2 regions of the Hydrogenophaga sp. ANAO-22 genome follow, and region 2 is predicted to be linked to the other one. Evidence: predicted binding sites of a transcription regulator. Region 2 holds the regulator's gene; the other holds the start of a gene.
What was found. The regulator NrdR, encoded in region 2, represses ribonucleotide reductase genes. The targets are predictions, from matches to a motif close to CACNANATNTNGTG.

Region 1: the regulator NrdR is predicted to act here: its motif matches at 2,504-2,517, upstream of ABSY19_RS18855 (ribonucleoside-diphosphate reductase subunit alpha).

Annotation. Positions count from the first base shown of each region.
Region 1 covers NZ_CP159956.1:3,919,290-3,925,863, reverse strand. Annotated here, with positions in the region: gene ABSY19_RS18870 (sensor histidine kinase) at 1-124, shown strand, start outside; gene ABSY19_RS18865 (sigma-54-dependent transcriptional regulator) at 136-1,644, shown strand; gene ampD (1,6-anhydro-N-acetylmuramyl-L-alanine amidase AmpD) at 1,622-2,248, shown strand; gene ABSY19_RS18855 (ribonucleoside-diphosphate reductase subunit alpha) at 2,697-5,618, shown strand; gene ABSY19_RS18850 (ribonucleotide-diphosphate reductase subunit beta) at 5,760-6,574, shown strand, end outside.
Region 2 covers NZ_CP159956.1:624,758-631,331, reverse strand. Annotated here, with positions in the region: gene ABSY19_RS02830 (pilus assembly protein) at 1-1,182, opposite strand, end outside; gene ABSY19_RS02825 (PilX N-terminal domain-containing pilus assembly protein) at 1,179-1,940, opposite strand; gene ABSY19_RS02820 (PilW family protein) at 1,937-2,668, opposite strand; gene pilV (type IV pilus modification protein PilV) at 2,743-3,327, opposite strand; gene ABSY19_RS02810 (GspH/FimT family pseudopilin) at 3,355-3,924, opposite strand; gene nrdR (transcriptional regulator NrdR) at 4,034-4,483, opposite strand; gene glyA (serine hydroxymethyltransferase) at 4,518-5,762, opposite strand; ZMP/ZTP riboswitch at 5,799-5,970, opposite strand; gene ABSY19_RS02795 (transglycosylase SLT domain-containing protein) at 6,005-6,574, opposite strand, start outside.

The DNA.
Region 1 (6,574 bases), 2.6 Mb from region 2:
CGCGGCGCCCACTCGCGAGCCGACACAGCAAAGCCTGTCGTACCCGATGGGCGATTCGGTGGCCACGCGCGCCGAGCACCAAGGCCACCCGCTCTCGGGTGACACCCCCCTGGCGACCCGCTGAACACGACGCCAATGGCCACCGCCCCCTCCTCCGCCTCCGTGCTGGTCGTCGACGACGAACCCGATCTGCGCACGCTGTACGAGCTCACCCTGCTGCGCGAAGGCCATGCGGTGGTGGCCGCGCCGGACATCACCCAGGCGCGCGAATGGCTCGCCCAGCAGCGCTTCGACGTGCTGATCTCCGACATGCGCCTGCCCGACGGCCTGGGCCTGGACCTGCTGCGCGAACTCGCGGACGCCCAGCGGCCTGAAAAATGCATCGTCATCACCGCGTACGGATCGGCAGAAAACGCGGTGGAGTCGCTCAAGGCCGGCGCCTTCGACTACCTCACCAAACCGGTGGACCTCAAACAGCTGCGCAGCGCGGTGACGGCGGCGCTGCAAAGCCAGCGCGGGTCCCCGGCCGCCATGGCCAACGGCGCGACGGCGCCCGCGCCCAACGCCAGCGGCGCGGGCGACGCCCTCAGAAAACCAGCCGCCACCTCCAGTGGCGCGCAATCGCTGCGCCGCATCGTGGGCGCCTCGCCCAGCATCGCGCAGATCAAGTCGCGCATCGAGAAGGTGGCCTCCAGCATGGCGCCGGTGCTCATCCTGGGCGAGTCCGGCACGGGCAAGGAACTGGTGGCGCGCGCGGTGCACGACTGCAGCCACCGCAGCGGCGGGCCGTTCGTGGCGGTCAACTGCGGCGCGATCCCGGAAAACCTGATCGAGGCCGAATTCTTCGGCGCGCGCAAGGGCGCCTACACCGGCGCCACCACCGACCGCGAAGGCTACTTCCAGGCGGCGCGGGGCGGCACCTTGTTCCTCGATGAAATCGGCGACCTGCCCCTGGCCATGCAGGCCAAGCTGCTGCGCGTGATCCAGGAGCGCCGCGTGCGCGCGCTTGGCGGCGTGCAGGAAGAAGCCGTCGACGTGCGGCTGGTGAGCGCCACCCACCGCGACCTCAACGCGCTCGTGCAGTCGGGCCAGTTCCGCCAGGACCTGTTCTACCGCCTCAACGTCATCGGCCTGCGCTCGCCTGCGCTGCGGGAACGGCGCGAAGACCTGCCTCTGCTGGTGGAGGCTCTGCTGGCGCGGCTGTGCGCCGAATCCGGGCAAAACGTGCCCAGGGTGTCGGCCCGCGCCCTGGCCTGGCTGCAGTCGCGCGAACTGCCGGGCAATGTGCGCGAGCTCGAGAACCTGTTGCAGCGCGCCCTGGCCCTGAGCAGCGGCGAGGTGCTCGAACCGGACGACTTCGGCGAGGCCGACGAGACCGAAGTGCCCACCCAGCCCGACCAGCTCGCGCCCGCCGATGGCCTCGGCGCACCCATGACCCGCCCGCCCGAAGAGATTCCCGCCGACCTGCAGACCTACCTGGACGAACAGGAGCGCCAGGTGCTGCTCAAGGCGCTGCGCGAATGCGACTTCAACCGCACCGCGGCCGCGGCCCGCCTGGGCCTGAACCTGCGCCAGATGCGCTACCGCATCCAGCGGCTGGGCATCGCCATGCCGTCGGACGATGACGACACCACCACGGCCTGATTCCGCCGAGCGCGATGATCCCTGGCAAGGCGGCTGGCTGCGCACGGCGCGCCACAGCCCGTCGCCCAACTTCGGCCCGCGTCCCGACGGTGCACAGATCGACCTGATCGTCATCCACTCCATCAGCCTGCCCCCGGGCGTGTACGGCGGCCCGGAGGTGGAACAGCTCTTCACCAACCAGCTGGACTGGAGCGCCCACCCGTACTTCGAGCAGATCCGGGGCATGGAGGTGTCGTCGCATTTCTTCGTGCGCCGCGACGGCGAAGTGGTGCAGTTTGTCGACGCCGATGCGCGCGCGTGGCATGCGGGCGCATCGTGCTGGCGCGGCCGCGACAACTGCAACGACGATTCCATCGGCATCGAACTCGAGGGGCTGGAGGGCGACCGTTTCGAGGCCGCGCAGTACACCGCCCTGGCGCGGCTGTGCACCCGACTGGTGCAACGTTATCCGGTGCGCCATGTGGCGGGCCATGAGCACATCGCGCCCGGACGCAAGCAGGACCCCGGACCGGGTTTCGACTGGTCGCGCCTGCGCGCCGACCTTCACTGGCCCGAAGCGTGTTTCCCACAAGACACACTCGGTCACAGCGTCGCTGGCGACTGAGCCAGGGCGACGCCAAAAACGCCCCGTTCTCACCGGCCGTGCAACGGCGCGGCCAGCCAAGACAAATCGCGTCAAAGCCCCCGCCGGCATTGGTGTTGCCCACCGGGATTCAAGCAAACCGCCCAATCGCCAGCGATCATTCGCACAGGGCGCGGGGATGTGAACCAGCATTTTTTGTCTGACGAAAAATGCGCCGTGTCTAACGACCGCTTTTTCTCGTAAACACTACCCGTAGTGGCTTGAACGGGACATGCACACCAGATATAGTGTTGCCTTGTGAGTCCCGAACCCTACCCCGCCCAGTATGGCCGTCGCCTGAACAATGCCCTTCAGACGACCGCGTCCACCCCCTGCGGCCTGCGTTGATACCGGCACCCAAGCCACCAACCTGCCATCGGACACCGCGCCCCCGATGCAGTTCACCCAACAACAAATGAAAGAGGAACCAATGCTGACCGCTTCTCCCATCACCACCCCGTCCCCCGCCTCGCTGAAGCCCACCGCCGGTACCCCGGCCGCGGCTTCGCTGGCCGCGAGCAGCTCGGTTTTCGCCAACTACCAGATCATCCGCCGCAACGGCGCCGTCGTGCCGTTCGAGCCCAGCAAGATCGCCGTCGCCATGATGAAGGCCTTCCTGGCGGTGCACGGCACCCAGGGCGCCGCATCGGCCAGCGTGCGCGAGACGGTGGACGAGCTGACGCAGAACGTGGCCCGCGCCCTGATGCGCTCGCGCCCGGGTGGCGGCACCTTCCACATTGAAGACGTGCAGGACCAGGTCGAACTCGGCCTGATGCGCAGCGGCCACCACGAAGTCGCCCGCGCCTACGTGCTCTACCGCGAACGCCGCACGCAGGAACGCGCGCACCTGGCCGAAGTGGCGCACCCGGCCGAGCCCGTGCTGCACGTGCTCGACGGCGGCGAGCGCGTGCCGCTGGACCTGCAGCGCCTGCAAGGCCTGATCGCCGCCGCCTGCAGCGGCCTGGGCAAGGACGTCAAGGCCGACCCCATCGTCGCCGAGACCAAGCGCAACCTGTACGACGGCGTGCCCATGGAAGAGGTCTACAAGGCCTCCATCCTGGCCGCGCGCACGCTGATCGAAAAAGATCCCGACTACACCTACGCCACCGCCCGCCTGCTGCTGCACACCATCGTCAAGGAAGTGATGGGCGAGGAAGTGCCCGCCGCCGAAATGGGCGCGCGCTACGCCGAGAACTTCCCGCTCTTCATCAAGAAGGGCGTGGACAACGACCTGCTCGACGAAAAACTGCTGCAGTTCGACCTGGCCCGCCTGGGCGCCGCGCTCAAGCCCGAGCGCGACCTGCAGTTCGACTACCTCGGCCTGCAGACGCTGTACGACCGCTACTTCCTGCACGTGCGCAAGACGCGCATCGAGCTGCCGCAGTCCTTCTTCATGCGCGTGGCCATGGGCCTGTCGCTCAACGAGATTGACCGCGAAGCCCGCGCCATCGAGTTCTACGAGGTGCTGTCCTCGTTCGACTTCATGTCGTCCACGCCCACGCTGTTCAACAGCGGCACGCTGCGCTCGCAGCTCTCCAGCTGCTACCTGACCACCGTGCCCGACGACCTCGACGGCATCTACGAGTCGATCAAGGAAAACGCGCTGCTCTCCAAATTCGCCGGCGGCCTGGGCAACGACTGGACGCGCGTGCGCGCCCTGGGCTCCCACATCAAGGGCACCAACGGCGAATCGCAAGGCGTCGTGCCCTTCCTCAAGGTGGTGAACGACACCGCCGTGGCCGTCAACCAGGGCGGCAAGCGCAAGGGCGCGGTCTGCACCTACCTGGAAACCTGGCACCTGGACATCGAGGAATTCCTGGAGCTGCGCAAGAACACCGGTGACGACCGCCGCCGCACGCACGACATGAACACGGCGAACTGGATTCCCGACCTGTTCATGAAGCGCGTGATGGAAAAGGGCGAATGGAGCCTGTTCTCGCCCAACAGCGTGCCCGACCTGCACGACCTGTTCGGCGCCGACTTCGAAAAGGCCTACCTGGCCTATGAAGAGAAGGCCGCGCGCGGCGAAATCAAGCCGTACCGCAAGGTGCCCGCCAGCGACCTGTGGCGCAAGATGCTCTCGATGCTGTTCGAGACCGGCCACCCCTGGATCACCTTCAAGGACGCCTGCAACGTGCGCAGCCCGCAGCAGCACGCCGGCGTGGTCCACAGCTCCAACCTGTGCACCGAGATCACGCTCAACACCAGCGACACCGAAACCGCCGTGTGCAACCTCGGTTCGGTCAACCTGCTCAACCACGTCAAGCGCGGTGACGACGGCGCCAAGGTGCTGGACCACGCCAAGCTGCAGGCGACCATCAAGACCGCCATGCGCATGCTCGACAACGTGATCGACATCAACTACTACGCGGTGAAGAAGGCGCGCGACTCCAACATGCGCCACCGCCCGGTGGGCCTGGGCGTCATGGGCTTCCAGGATGCGCTGTACGAACTGCGCATTCCCTACGCCTCCAACGAAGCGGTGGACTTCGCCGACCGCTCGATGGAAGCCGTCTGCTACTACGCCTACTGGGCCTCGACCGAGCTCGCCCGCGAGCGCGGCCGCTACGCCAGCTATCGCGGCTCGCTGTGGGACAAGGGCATCCTGCCGCCCGACACCCTGGACCTGCTGGCGCGCGAGCGCGGCGGTTATGTGGACGTGGACCGCTCCAGCAGCCTGGACTGGGACGCCCTGCGCCAGAAGATCGCGGCCGACGGCATGCGCAACTCCAACTGCGTGGCCATCGCGCCGACCGCGACCATCTCCAACATCATCGGCGTGGACGCCTCCATCGAGCCTTGCTTCGGCAACCTCTCGGTCAAGTCCAACCTGTCCGGCGAGTTCACCGTCATCAACAGCTACCTGGTGAAAGACCTCAAGCGCCTGGGCCTGTGGGACGACGTGATGGTCATGGACCTCAAGCACTTCGATGGCTCGCTGCGCCCGATCGACCGCGTGCCGCAGGACGTGAAGGCGCTGTACGCCACCGCCTTCGAAGTCGAACCGCTGTGGCTGGTGGAAGCCGCCGCCCGCCGCCAGAAGTGGATCGACCAGGCGCAGAGCCTGAACATCTACATGGCCGGCGCCTCGGGCAAGAAGCTCGACGACACCTACAAGCTCGCCTGGCTGCGCGGTCTCAAGACCACCTACTACCTGCGCACGACCTCGGCCACGCAGATCGAAAAATCCACCGGCCGCACCGGTCAGCTCAACGCCGTTTCCGTCGGCAACGCCAGCGCCGCCGCGGCCTCCGCTCCGGCTGCGGCACCCGCGGACATCACCGACGTGGAGTCCGCCACCGACATCAAGTTCTGCGCCATCGACGACCCGGGTTGCGAAGCGTGCCAGTGATTTCGGCCGTCATGCGCGCACGTGTTGCGGTGTCCCTCGAATGCAATTCGATGCAACACCGCAACACAAAATGTGCGCATCTCGCCTGATCACTTTGCATTTCATGCACACACTTTCATAATCCGAACATTGGAAACCTCTATGTTGACCTGGGACGATCACACCACGCCCTCTTCGAAGCCAGCGAACAGCCCACTGCCCACCGGCACGTCGGGTCTGCAAGCCTCACTGTCCTCACCGTCCGGTGAGCGCGCGCCTCTCCCCTCCGCTTCGATCAACACCGCCGCCGCGCCGGCCGCTCCCGCGCGCCGCGTCAACGCGGCCGACAAGCGCATCATCAACGGCCAGACCGACGTCAACCAGCTGGTGCCGTTCAAATACAAGTGGGCCTGGGAAAAGTACCTCGCCACCTGCGCCAACCACTGGATGCCGCAGGAAGTGAACATGAGCCGCGACATCGCGCTCTGGAAAGACCCCAACGGCCTGACCGAAGACGAGCGCCGCATCGTCAAGCGCAACCTCGGCTTCTTCGTCACCGCCGATTCGCTGGCCGCCAACAACATCGTGCTGGGCACCTACCGCCACATCACCGCGCCCGAGTGCCGCCAGTTCCTGCTGCGCCAGGCGTTCGAGGAAGCGATCCACACGCACGCCTACCAGTACATCGTGGAGTCGCTCGGCCTGGACGAGTCCGAGATCTTCAACGCCTACAACGAAGTCCAGTCGATCCGTGACAAGGACCAGTTCCTGATCCCCTTCATCGAGGCGATCATGGACCCGAACTTCCACACCGGCACGCCCGAGACCGACCAGCGCCTGCTCAAGAGCCTGATCGTGTTCGCCTGCCTGATGGAAGGCCTGTTCTTCTACGTCGGCTTCACCCAGATCCTGGCCCTGGGCCGCCAGAACAAGATGACCGGTGCCGCCGAGCAGTACCAGTACATCCTGCGCGACGA
Region 2 (6,574 bases):
CGCGGCATTGGGGGCGGGCACGAAACGGCCGCGGCTGTTGAGGGCGGCGTGCCAGAGTTCCACTTTCCGTTCGTTGTCCCGCACGCCATAGTTTGTGCTTCCATCGCAGGCTTGATTACTGCCGGCGCCGCAGAACGGCGATGGCCAGTTGGTGGTGCCGCGGATCAGTGGGCTCAGGCCAGCGAAGGTGTCGCCGCTGAAAGTGGGGGCGCCCGTCCAGGTGGCGGCATCGTTGAAGCCGATGGTGTAGTTCACCATGTGTTGCCAGGTAGCCGGGTTGTTGCGCGGGTTCCAGTAGGAGTCCAGGGAGGCGGGCGTGGCGGTGGTGCCAAAGTTCTCGGCGGGCAACTGATCCTTGGGGCTCTTTCTCACGTTGTTCGCGAGATCTGGCTGAAGGTCTCGTGACCAATAGTAGAACGCCAGGTCCGAGAGCGTGCTCAGGTTCGCATTGCCCCAACTGTCCCTGTAGAGCCGCGTCTGCTCGGACGTGGTCGAGTACTGCGTACCATCGGGCAGGGTGTGATCGGTGTTGTCGGCGTTGCCACCACGGGTGATGCGCTGGCCGTTCGATCCCGACGTGTCCACCTGATTGGTGGTGGTGGTGGCGGCACTGTTCCATCCGCCATCGGACATGAAGATGTGGAACGATTTCCGGCACGAGAGCAGCGGCGTTTCCTGCGTTCCGGGGTTGGCCGCCCAGGGGCTGTTGATGCCGAGATCGGTGCGACTCAGGTACTTGCCCGCCTCGTCGATCATCAAGTGGGATGGGGTGCCGCCGCTGGGCGTCAGCGAGCCCACCCAAGTCATGAAGTTGGTGCGGTGCGTGCCCATCAGCGGGCGCATGCCGTTCAGGTTGCCACAGTCCGAGCTGTTGTTGGGAATGCTGCGGCAGCGGTTCATGGATTGCCAGGCCAGGCGGATCCGGTCGTCCGGCACGTTGGTTTCCGCAAAGGTCTGCTGCAAGGCAGATTTCAGGGTCGCGATGCCTGTCGCGCCCATGCTGCCGGAATCGTCGACCGACACGATGATGTTGGGCGAAGGTTCACGGCCGGCGCCGGGCGGGGATTGGGTCAGATTGAGCTGGGCGGCACTCAGGGGACCGTGCAGACATGCCAGCGCCACGGCAGTGCAGGAGAACCAAGGTGGGGGACGCAGCGTCATGGTGACCTCACTGAAAATCATTTGATCTGGTTTTGTGGCCGGGGCACGAAGATGGAACGCAACCAGACCCGCGTGCCGGGCTTCATGCCCTGGGCAAAAGCCGTGATGCGGTACACGAAGGGGTGCTTCATGTCCGGGATGGGTACGTTGCCTGCGGCCGTGATGACACCAGCCCCTGGCGTGTACCTGAATACCTCCACCCAATACCACGCACGCGGCGCAACGACCGGAGCCACACCGGGGCGCGACCACGACAGCAGGGGGTTGCCTGCGGCGGCCGGGTCGGCGCCCGTGAACTCCCCGTACCGCGCGGCCACGGAGGCATTGCCGACCGTGGCGGTCATTGCGGCCAGATTGGTGGTCCAGTTGGCTGCGTTCAGGGTCGTCACCGTGGCCGGGAGGCAAATGCCCTGGAGGCAGCCGTTGGCGCCAGTGGCCAGGCGTGGTTGAAGCAGATCCAGATCGTCGTCGTCCTGAGGGAAATAGGGCTGGTTGCCCGCAAAGTTGCGGCATCCGAGAAAACCCGCCGTGATGTTGCAGGGCGTGACGTTGTCGATCCGCAGCCCCCGGATGTCGCGCTCCGCATCGCGGACCAGCGCTTCAGCCGCGGCGAATGCCCGCTGGTAGTCGCTCTCGCCGCCCACCAAGCGCTCATTGAGCCAGCCCAGGCGCGTGCTGCTCAGCACCACGATGGTTCCGAGCAGCAGCATCACCATCACCACGATGAGCGAGATGCCCCGCTGCGGGTGTTGCCGCGATGGAGACGAATGGTGTTTCATATGCCTTGATTGCGGACCTTGAAGACGCGGAAAAAGACACGGCGGATGCGCCCGTCGTTGACGACGTTTTCCCCATTGCATCCCGTCATGTCCGCGCCCGGGTTGTTGCTCATTTCACCCACAAGGCGCAGGCACACCTGAACGGTTTCCACCTGCTCCCAAGGCGCGGGAACCATGACATTGATCGCCGCTGCCGTCCGGTACTGGAAGCTGTCATCGGTGATCCTGAAACCATACAGAACCTGAAAATCCTCCACGCCCTGGAGCAGCGCGAAAGGGGTGGCCGAGCCGGAACCCAGGCAGCGCAGTTCGTTGCCGACCACCGAGAAGGTGCTGGAGATGTTGTTGGCCACCAGCGTCGGCGCACCCAGGCAATCCATGCTTTGCAGCACGGGATCTGTGTCGTAGCTGACCTGCAAGGTGTCGGGCGCGTTGTCGGCTCCTTCGGTGCCTTGCAGCACCAGCGGCGCACCGGTGTTGGGGTTCGCGCCAAAGCCCAGGTAGGCATCGTTGAACGCCACGTTGGTATCGCCTACCGTGGGGTTGATGATGCGGCGCGCACCACTCTGGCGGATGTGGTGACCCAGCGTGCGGAATGCGTTGGACGCATCCTGCTGCAGTCGCGAACTGTCGCCCACCGCGATGGTTGACGTGCGGGTATACACCAGGCTGCCGATGGCGGCCACCACCACCAGCAAGCCAATGCTGATGCCGATCAGCAGTTCCATCAAGCTGACGCCCGATTGGCGACCGCGTGCACGACACGAAGGGGGACGGGGTGAAACAGCCATGCCGTGTTTCCTCATGGCCGGATGTAGACCAAGTGGCAGATAAGCCCTGCCGGACAGGCGACGCCCGCCACACCCGTCCCCACCGCATTGGCGGCGTCGCGGATGGCAACGGCATCGGTGAACAAGGTGGCCTGGGCGCCAGCCGCTTCCCCCTGGTTCTTCGCCTGAGTCTCGGTCCAGCCGATCAGGATGCCAAACTGGGTGGCGTCTGTGTTGGACCGAAACACCCGGGCGTCGCCACCCGGCAGCACCCGGGCCAGAGAGGCTTTCCATTGGACGAGGTCGAAGGCCGCCAGCTGGGCGCCATTGCAGCCGGCGGCGAAACAGTTAACCGGCGCAGCCGCGAGTGCGCCCCATGCCGCCAGATAGGGGCTGACGGCGGGGGGATTGATCCGGAGGGCCGAGTTGGCTTGCATGCGATCCAGCAGATCGTCCGCCATCTGCAGTGCGAGGGCGCGGGAGTTCGTGGTGCGGGACTCGACCAGCGTTCGGGTCTGGATGCCCGCCATGCCCATGATGCCGAGGGCGAGCACCAGAAGGGCGACCAGGGCTTCGATCAAGCTGACGCCGCGTTGGGAGGATGCCTTGTTGTTCATCGTGCGAATTGCATGGTTCGGCCGTCGTCAGGGGCAGGCGGAGGCGTTCTTGACCGTGCGCAAGCGGGTGCCCGCCGTGAAGCAGATCAACTGGCCATTGGCCGCCGCCATGCCCGTCGGGAAAACCTCGAACCGCTGATCCACCTGCGTGACCTGACCAAACCGGTTGATCACGATGAATTCGGGGTTGGTGTTGTTGCCTTTTCGGACCGTGACATTGGGTGTCAAGGACACCTCCTGGGTGGGGGTTTCCGCTCCGTTCATGGCGTTGTTGCCGTCGAGGTCGGCGAACACTTGCCAGCCGCAACTCCAGTCCTGGTTGTTCGCCAGGGCCAGGCCACAGCCCGTGATGCGACGGATGACCACGGGCGTGCCCAGCCGAATGGCCTCTTCCCGGGCAAGTGTCACGGAAGAGGTGAATGTTTCTCGCACCGAGTCCACCCGGAATCGGCGAAACATGTCGGTGAAGCTGGGTGCTGCAAGGCCCGCCAGAATGGCGATGAGCGCGACCACGACCATCAACTCGATGATCGTGAAGCCGCCTTCCGCCCGCAGGGGGGCAGGCGTGGCTCTCTGGGGCGCCGCAGCAATGTACATATGCTTACTCTATCGATGGAAGTCGCAGAGTCCGGGCTGGGCCGACCGGGCTAGTGAATGGCCCGACGGGCGGAACGGGGGTATTTCTGCCCCGTGAGGTCGGGCACTTTCAGCGCCGGACTTCGTCCACCAGAGCCCTGAATTCGTCGATATCCTCGAAGCTCCGGTACACGCTGGCGAAGCGGATGTAAGCCACCTTGTCGAGCTTCTTCAGTTCCCGCATCACCATCTCGCCCAGTCGGGCGGCGGGCACTTCGCGGGCACCCAGGTTCAGCAGCTTTTCCTCGATGCGCTCGATGGCCGCGTCGACCTGTTCGGTGCTGACCGGCCGCTTGCGCAGGGCCAGCGCGAACGAGGCCCGCAACTTGGCCGGCACGTAGTCCACCCGGCGGCCGTCCTTCTTGACGACGGCCGGGAAGCTCACTTCCGGCCGTTCGTAGGTGGTGAACCGCTTCTCGCAGTGGCCACACTGGCGGCGGCGTCGGATGAAATCCGCGTCTTCCGAGACGCGGGTTTCGACCACCTGGGTTTCAAGATGGCCGCAGAACGGGCATTTCATGCGGAGGGCACTCCCGTTGTACGGCCTGAGAACATCACTTGTAGACCGGGAAGCGGGCGGTCAGGGCGTTGACCTTGGCGCGCACGGCATCGATGTTGGCCGGGTCGCGTGGATTGTCGAGCACGTCGGCAATCAGGTTGGCGGTCAGCCGCGCTTCGTCGTCCTTGAAGCCGCGGGTGGTCATCGCCGGCGTGCCAATGCGCACGCCGCTGGTGACCATGGGCTTTTCCGGGTCGTTGGGGATCGCGTTCTTGTTGATCGTCATGTGCGCGCTGCCCAGCACCGCTTCGGCTTCCTTGCCGGTGATGCCCTTGGCACGCAGATCGACCAGCATCACGTGGCTCTCGGTGCGGCCGCTGACGATGCGCAGGCCGCGCGAAGTCAGTGTTTCGGCGACGATGCTGGCATTTGTCAGCACTTGTTGTTGGTAGGCGGTGAAATCGGGTGAAAGCGCTTCCTTGAACGCTACGGCCTTGGCCGCGATCACGTGCATCAGCGGACCACCCTGCAGGCCCGGGAAGATCGCGCTGTTGAGGGCCTTTTCGTGTTGGGCCTTCATCAGGATGATGCCGCCGCGGGGGCCGCGCAGGCTCTTGTGGGTGGTGGAGGTCACCACGTCGGCGTGGGGCACCGGGTTGGGGTAGACACCCGCGGCGATCAGGCCGGCGTAGTGGGCCATGTCCACCATGAAGATGGCGCCGACGTCCTTGGCCACCTTGGCGAAGCGCTCGAAGTCGATGCGCAGGCTGTAGGCCGAGGCGCCCGCGATGATCAGCTTGGGCTTGGTCTCGTGCGCCTTGCGCTCCATGGCGTCGTAATCGATCTCTTCCTTGTCGTTGAGACCGTAGGACACCACGTTGAACCACTTGCCGCTCATGTTGAGTGCCATGCCATGGGTGAGGTGGCCGCCTTCGGCCAGACTCATGCCCATGATGGTGTCGCCGGGCTTGAGGAAGGCCAGAAAGACGGCTTCGTTGGCGGAGGCGCCGCAGTGCGGCTGCACGTTGGCGGCTTCGGCACCGAAGAGCTGTTTGACGCGGTCGAGTGCGAGCTGCTCGGCCACGTCCACGTACTCGCAGCCACCGTAGTAGCGCTTGCCGGGATAGCCCTCGGCGTACTTGTTCGTGAGTTGCGTGCCTTGTGCGGCCATCACGGCCGGCGAGGCGTAGTTCTCGCTGGCGATCAGCTCAATGTGGTGTTCCTGGCGGGCGTTCTCGGCCTGGATGGCGGCAAACAGCTCGGGGTCGGTTTGCTGGATGAGGATGTTGCGGTCGTACATGGCAGTCCTTCAAGACGTGGAACCTTGCGCGGTGACAAGGGCTGCCCAGGCGAACGGCTGAACACCCGAACCCCTTGAGGTCGGGCGGCACGCTTCCCAGTGGTTGTCCCTGAAGACGATCACAGATCGGGCAGGGGGGCCACGTCAGCGGCAGCCGCCGACAGAGATGTGTCGGGGCGCGCGCCTATCGCCAGTTGCGTACCCGGCTAGTTTAGCCGAGGCCGAGAGGCCGGTTGGCGAGGTCAGGAACGGGTGAGCGGCGCGCCAGGGGGGAGGGCGTTCGGCGCGGCCGGGCCCTCGGCCTCGATTTCGGCTGCCGGGGCGGCCACCGGGGCCGGGGCAGCGGGTGCCACCACCGTGGTCGGGCGTGCCTGGGGCACATAGCGCTGCATCGGCTTGCCCAGCGCCACGCTCTGGATCCGCATGTGCTCGGCCATCACCTTGTCGATGTACCAACTGCCGTCCGTGGTGACCGCACCGACGTACAGGCGCAAACCACCTTCGACCGAGCCGGCGCGCTTGACCGCGTCCTGCAACACGCGCGCGCCCACACGAAGATTGGACACCGGGTCGAATGCGGCCAATTGTCCGCCGAAGTCGTTGTACTTGTCGGTGTGAACGCGGGTCAGCACCTGCATCAGGCCCTGAGCGCCCACTGGGCTCTGCGCAAACGGGTTGAAGCGGGACTCGATCGCCATCACGGCCAGGATCAGCGTGGGATCGAGCTTGGCCTTTTCCCCCACCTCGAAGGCCTCCGCCACCAGCACGCTCAGGGGTTCCGGCGCCACGCGGTACTTGCGGCTGAGCCAGTA